DNA from 3 places in the Afipia sp. GW822-FHT03D08 genome. Region 1 is predicted to be linked to each of the others. Evidence: predicted binding sites of a transcription regulator. Region 1 holds the regulator's gene; each other region holds the start of a gene.
What was found. Region 1 encodes LexA, which represses DNA repair genes until DNA is damaged. Its sites were predicted from a motif close to TGTTCNNNNTGTGTTCNG; they were not measured.
Positions count from the first base shown of each region.

Region 2: a site for LexA is predicted at 835-852, ahead of AC1RM7_RS10375 (ribonuclease T2 family protein). Genes of this name have one in related genera too.
Region 3: a site for LexA is predicted at 1,543-1,560, ahead of AC1RM7_RS22475 (PA0069 family radical SAM protein). Genes of this name have one in related genera too.

Region 1 is NZ_JBXANK010000001.1:766,844-769,106, reverse strand. Features, by position in the region: gene AC1RM7_RS03680 (ComEC/Rec2 family competence protein) at 1-593, shown strand, start outside; gene lexA (transcriptional repressor LexA) at 699-1,406, opposite strand; gene AC1RM7_RS03670 (molybdopterin molybdotransferase MoeA) at 1,619-2,263, opposite strand, start outside.
Region 2 is NZ_JBXANK010000001.1:2,095,532-2,097,794, reverse strand. Features, by position in the region: gene AC1RM7_RS10385 (hypothetical protein) at 1-129, opposite strand, end outside; gene AC1RM7_RS10380 (hypothetical protein) at 307-777, shown strand; gene AC1RM7_RS10375 (ribonuclease T2 family protein) at 934-1,674, shown strand; gene AC1RM7_RS10370 (23S rRNA (adenine(2030)-N(6))-methyltransferase RlmJ) at 1,831-2,263, shown strand, end outside.
Region 3 is NZ_JBXANK010000003.1:675,403-677,665, reverse strand. Features, by position in the region: gene AC1RM7_RS22480 (VOC family protein) at 1-341, opposite strand, end outside; gene AC1RM7_RS22475 (PA0069 family radical SAM protein) at 361-1,521, opposite strand; gene AC1RM7_RS22470 (glycosyltransferase family protein) at 1,751-2,263, shown strand, end outside.

The DNA of each region.
Region 1 (2,263 bases):
TGCGATGGACGGGAGCAGGGCTCATTGCATTCGCAACGGTCTGGGCGCTGACCACGCCGCAGCCGGACATCCTTGTTGCGGGAGACGGCACCTCGGTCGCGGTGCGCGGGAAGGACGGCAGGCTGCGCCTGATGCGCACTGGAAAGGATGCTTTCCTGTCACGCGAATGGCTCGCAGCCGACGCCGACATGCGCAAGGCAACCGACGCGTCGCTGACCGACGGTGTCTCGTGCGACCCATCTGGATGCGTGGTGCAGGCTGCGGACGGCTCGACCGTAGCGCTGACGCTGAAGCCCGCCGCGTTCGCGGATGATTGCGCGCGGGCCGCGGTGATCGTGACACTGCGTCAGCCGCCCGCCGATTGTGCGGCCATGGTGCTGGATCAGGAAATGCTGCGCAGGCGCGGCACACTCGCCCTGCGCAAAACCGCAGACGGTTACGCGATCACGGCCAATAAGCCGCGCGGCGTCGACCGTCCGTGGTCACCGGCAAATGCCGATGATGACATCGAAACACCCGCTGCCCGGTCAAACCGTCCCGCACAGCCTGTCGATGCGACGCCGGCGGAGAGCGATCTCCAGCCGGACGATTGATCCAGCCGTCATTACGGACGGCCCAGCAAATTTAACGGGCAAGTTTCTGGATCCGGGTTCGCTCGCAAAAGCTCGCGCCCTGGAATGACAGGGAAACCGAAAGTCTCAGTACTTGCGGACGAGACCGATCAGTTTGCCCTGAATCCGCACGCGGTTGGGCGGCAGGATGCGGACTTCATAAGCCGCATTGGCCGGCTCCAGCGCGATGGACGCGCCGCGGCGGCGGAAGCGCTTCAGGGTGGCTTCTTCCTCGTCGATCAGCGCCACCACGATGTCGCCGGTGTCGGCGGTCTCGTTGCGCTGGATCAGCACGGTGTCGCCGTCGAGAATGCCGGCTTCCATCATGGAATCGCCGCGCACTTCGAGCGCGTAGTGTTCGCCGGAGCCGAGCATGTCGGGCGGCACGCTGATGGTGTGGCTGCGGGTCTGCAATGCCTCGATCGGCGTACCTGCTGCGATCCGACCCATGACCGGCACGACAACCGGGAAGCTGGCATCCTCATCAGGACCGACGGACGGAGCCGACCGGACCTTGCCGAGGTTGCCTTCGATGACGCTTGGCGTGAAGCCGCGGCGGGCGCCGCCGGGGCTGGCACTCGTTTCGGGAAGCTTGATGACCTCGATGGCGCGGGCCCGGTTGGCGAGCCTGCGGATGAAGCCGCGCTCCTCAAGGGCGGTAATGAGCCGGTGGATGCCGGACTTGGACCGCAGGTCCAGCGCGTCCTTCATTTCGTCGAAGGAGGGCGGAACACCAGCTTCCTTGAGCCGCTCGTTGATGAAGCGCAGAAGCTCGTATTGTTTGCGTGTCAGCATCTGAATTGGTCCCCGATCCCAAGGATCTCAAGAATTCCCGCGTTCTGATCCGAAGCCGCGCCTCTCTGGATCCCCACTGAGAACAAATGGAAAGGGACACTCAGGAGTAGCGAGTCACTCGAAACAAATCATGAACGAACACTATCTGTTCCATATGTGTTCCGCAACCCCTTAATTTCACGTCAACGACGGGGCCCGTGTGATCGGGATTGTCAGTCCGGCAGCCGCAGGATCGTGCAGGGCGAGCCGGCGGGGGCCGCGGGCGCGAATGGCGGACGGATGATCAGCGCATTCGCTTCGACCAGTTTTGCCACCAGCGAACTGTCTTGCGCGCCCACCGACGTAGCGACGGGCACACCGTCGCTGCCGGCTGTGACGCGCGCCCGCAGGTAGTCTTGCCGCTTGTCGTTGGCGGGCAGCTCGCGCCCAAGCCTGGCTTGCTCGAGTGGATGATCGATCGTGGTTCGCCCGGAGAGCGAACGGATCAGCGGTACCAGAAACAGGAAGGCGCAGACGTAGGACGACACGGGGTTCCCGGGCAGGCCGAGCACGCGCATTGCTCCGAGCCTTCCGTTCATCATCGGCTTGCCGGGCCGCAGCGCGATCTTCCAGAAGGCCATGTCGAAGCCTTCGGTTGTCAGCGCGGCCTGAACCAGATCGTGATCGCCGACCGATGCGCCGCCGGTGGTGACAAGAACGTCTGCTCCGAGATCGCGCGCGCGCCGGATGCCGCCGGAGGTCTCTTCGAGTGTGTCGCGCGCGATGCCGAGTTCGATCACGTCCGCGCCTTCGCTGCGCGCGAGTGCAGCCAGCGCGAAGACATTGCTGTAGACGATCTGACCGGGGCCGGGTGTCGT
Region 2 (2,263 bases), 1.3 Mb from region 1:
GATGATGCCGCCGGTGTCGTTGCCCTTGAAAGGCGGCACCGTGTCGATGTCGAACCAGGCGGCGCTGGCTTGTGCGCTCATGAGCGCTCCGAAGACCGTCGCCAGAATCGCCTTGCCTGTTATCCGCATCGTCGTCTCCCATGGAATCTCGTCCACACCATAAGGCGGCCGGGCTGTCATGGAAAGAATGCCCGTGCGGTTCGGCAGGGGTTGGCGGCCAAGTGTTGCCGCGCTGCACTTGACCGGCTGATGGCTTCGCGGCACCTTCCGGCACAACATCATCCCGGATTCCGGCGGACCGCTCCCATGCGCGACCTTTTCTCGACACTTCGCAAACTGACTGTTGCCCTGGCGCTTGGCACCGTAGCTGGCCTGATGACGCTCAGCCCGGCGGCGGAGGCTGCCAATGTGCTGGAGCGGAATTTCTGGCTCTCCGGCCCGCGTTACGACGGCGCCATGCGTCCCTGCAACGAGGTGCTCGGCACCATTACCCAGCAGTTCGCCGAAAAAGAGGGCAAGTTCTGGAATTCCGCCCTCGAAATCACCGGTTTTGCCAATGTTCATGAGGTTGCCTTCCGGGCCTGGGCGAATGACAGCATTCCACGCCGTTTCTGCACCGCCAGCGCCATGCTGAACGACGGCCGCGCGCGGCAGGTGCACTTCTCGGTCATCGAGGACGGCGGCTTCGCCGGATTCGACTCAGGTGTCGAATGGTGCGTGGTCGGCCTCGACCGCAACTGGGCTTACAACCCGTCCTGCAAGGCCGCGCGTCCGTAAGCCTCGCGAATCATCTGATCGCCAGTCGCCTCGTCCGCTCAGTGGACGGGGCGATTTTGTTCTTGAAATGTTCTTTTGGCCTGACTAGGCTTGAGCAGGGGTTATCCGCACATCCGATCTGCCCGGAGGATGCGGATATAGTTGGGGGGCGTTGCCATGTTCGGTTTCAGGTCCGGTTCGTCGGCTGCTGCTTTTTCATCTGGTTTTTGTCTTCGTTCGTATCGCTGGCTGATCGCTCCGCTGCTCGGCCTTGCGATGGCCGGCATGGCGGCGGGTTCGGCATCGGCGCAGGACAAGCGCCAGAACGCACCCGGCGAATTCGATTTCTATGTGCTGTCGCTGTCGTGGTCGCCGTCGTTCTGCCAGGCTGCGCACGAACGCGGCAATTCCGGACGTGCCATCCAGGCCCAGTGCGCCGGCCGTCCGTTTTCCTTCGTCGTGCACGGGCTGTGGCCGCAATACGATCGCGGCTTTCCGAACTACTGCCAGCGGCCCTCGCCGCGGCTGGATCGCAACGTCATGACCTCGATGCTCGACCTGATGCCGGCGCCGGGCCTGATCTACAACGAATGGGACAAGCACGGCACCTGTTCGGGGCTGGGCGCGCGCGCCTATTTCGAAACCATCCGCAAGGCCCGCGCGGCGGTGAAGATTCCCGCCGATTATCTCGAATTGTCTGACACCAAACTGGTGACGCCCGGCGAAATCGAGGACGCCTTCATCAAGGCCAATCCCGGTCTGTCGAGTTCGGCGATTGCCGTGCAGTGCGACAGCAAACGCCTCAGCGAAGTGCGCATCTGCATGAGCAAGGATTTGCAGTTCCGCGCCTGCGAGGAAATCGACCGCCGGTCCTGCCGCCGCGACAAGGTCGCGATGCCGCCCGTGCGCGGGGGATAGTTTCTGCCCCGTCACCCTGAGTTGCCAAAGCGTAGCGGAGGCCTCGAAGGGCGACCGCAGTAGTCATCCTTCGAGCGCAAGGGCTCGGACCTCAGGATGACGGATTCACTCACGCAACTCGTTACTTTCATCGCGCGATGTCGTAACTGTCGCGCCATGAACTACCGTCACGCATTCCACGCCGGAAACTTCGCCGATGTCATCAAGCACATCGTGCTGGCGCGCATCCTCACCTATCTGCACGAGAAGCCCGCCGCGTTTCGTGTGATCGACACCCATGCCGGCGCCGGGCTGTACGACCTGACGGGCAGCGAAGCCGAGCGCGGCGGCGAATGGCGCACGGGCATCGCGCGGCTGATGCAGGCGCGGTTGTCCGAACCGGTGATGGCGCTGGTCGCGCCCTATCTCGACATCGTCCGCGCGTTCAATCCGCAGCGCGATCTCACCGCCTATCCGGGATCGCCGCTGATCGCGCGCGCGCTGCTGCGGCCGCAGGACAGGCTGGTCGCCTGCGAACTGGAGCCCAATGCGCGCAAGCAACTGATCAGCGCATTGCGCCGTGACGAGCAGGCGCGCGTGGTCGATCTCG
Region 3 (2,263 bases), on a different contig from region 1:
TAACCGGTGCGATGCGCGCCCTTTTGCAGCCGCGCGCCTTGAGCGACAGCGAACGCCAGCACGTCATCGACTTCGCTCTCGCTTCGGCAGTTCCACGCCAGGGTGATTCCCCGAAAGCCTGCGGGCTGCGGCTGCGCCGGCAGACCGGCATCCAGCGCCAGCTTGTCCCATGAATACAGCGCCAGAACCGTCGCACCGGTGTCGAAAAACGCGACTTCTTCGCCTGTCACTTGGAGCTTTCGCTCAAAGCCCAGAGACTCGTAAAACGCGATGCTCCGGCGCATGTCGCTGACGCCGAGCGTCACGACGGTGAATCGCGCAACCGGTTTGGGGAGACTCATAACACAGCGCCCTTTGCAGTCAGAACAGATCCAGTTGCTCGTTTGCGGGCTTGGGCCGCGCGAAATGCGCGGTCGTCAGCTTGGAGCGCCGCTTGTTGAGGCCGAGTTTCTCGCAGGCGATCTCGAACCGCCGCCCGATCATCCAGGCCATCGGCCCGGTGCCCTTCATACGGGTCCCCCATTGCGAGTCGTAGTCGCGGCCGTCACGCATGTCGCGGATCAGGGTGAAGACATGGCGATAGCGATCCGGATAATTCGCCATCAGCCACTCGCGGAACAAATCGCGCACTTCGAGCGGCAGCCGCAGCAAAACGTAGCTCGCTTCCTTCACGCCGGCGTGCGCTGCTGCGTCCAGAATGCGCTCCATCTCGGAATCGTTCAGCGCCGGTATGACGGGCGCGACCATCACCGTGGTCGGAATGCCGGCTTCCGATAGTTGGCGCAGCGCCTCCAGCCGCTTCGGCGGCGTCGCCGCGCGCGGCTCCATGGTGCGCGCGAGTTTCGGATCCAGCGTCGTCACCGAGATCGCAACCTTGGCGAGATTTCGTTTCGCCATCCGTGCCAGAATATCGATGTCGCGGGTCAGCAGCGCGGATTTCGTGACAATGCCGACCGGATGCCCGGTGCGTTCCAGCACCTCGAGAATACCGCGCATGATTTTGTGCTCGCGCTCGATCGGCTGATACGGATCGGTATTGGTTCCGATCGCGATCATGCGCGGCTCGTAGCCCGGCGCGGACAGTTCCTTTTGGAGCAGTTCCGGGGCGTCGGGCTTGGCGAACAATTTGGACTCGAAATCGAGCCCCGGCGACAATCCCAGATAGGCGTGGGTCGGACGCGCGAAGCAATAAACGCAGCCGTGCTCGCATCCCCGGTACGGGTTGATCGAGCGGTCGAAGCCGATGTCCGGCGAGTCGTTGCGGGTGATGACCTTGCGCGCGGTATCGACCGCGACCGTGGTCTTGAAGGGAGGCAGGTCTTCGAGGCTCTGCCAGCCGTCGTCGAAGGTGACGCGCGCTTCCGCCTCATAGCGCCCGCTGACGTTGGACTGCGCGCCGCGGCCCCTGCGCCGCTGGCTGTCGATCGCCACTTCGATCTCGGCAAAGGGAGAAGGACCACCCGCCGGATCAGAGGGGGGCGTCACCGGCGGGTGTTTGAGGGCATGGGATGCATGGCTCATGGAGAGAACATAGCACCACACGAGAACAAAACAAGAACTTCAATATCGTCCCCGCACAGATTCTTTTCCCGGAGGCCGCCCTCCGGTGTGCCGCTTCGCGAGGGCTCGTTCCCGGATCGCAGCCGTTAATGAATGCCGCAAAAAGCTGCACCGGACGGGCTGTTCTGAGTGTGACAAGATGATAACGATGCCGCATCTGTCGTCCGGCGATCACGTATTTCACCAAGTCATGATCAGCGTTGTCATTCCAACCGAAGGCGTCGAGCAACCCGTTGTTGCCACCCTTGCGGCCCTGGTGCCGGGCGCCGCGGCCGGCATCATCCGGGACGTGGTGCTGGTCGATCGCTCGCAGACCGACACCATCGAGCGGGTGGCCGATGTTGCCGGGTGCAATTTCCTGAAGTTCGAGGGCTCGCGCGCTGCGGCGCTCGCGGCGGGCGCCGAGCAAAGCCGGTCTCCCTGGCTGCTGTTCCTGCTTCCGGGCGCTGTGCTGGATTCCGGTTGGATCGACGAGACCTCGCAGTTCATTCAGAGCGTGTCCCTGAGCGGCCGTCAGCGGGCCGGCATCTTCCGCTATGCGCGCCCACCCTATGAGGACGCAACGGTGCGCGACGGGGTGAAATCGCTCGCGCGCTTTATTGCCGGCCCGTCCACCGATCAGGGTCTGCTGATTTCCCGCGATCATTATGAGCGGGTCGGCGGCTATGCCCCTGCCGCGCGCCGGGCCGAGGCTAAACTGATC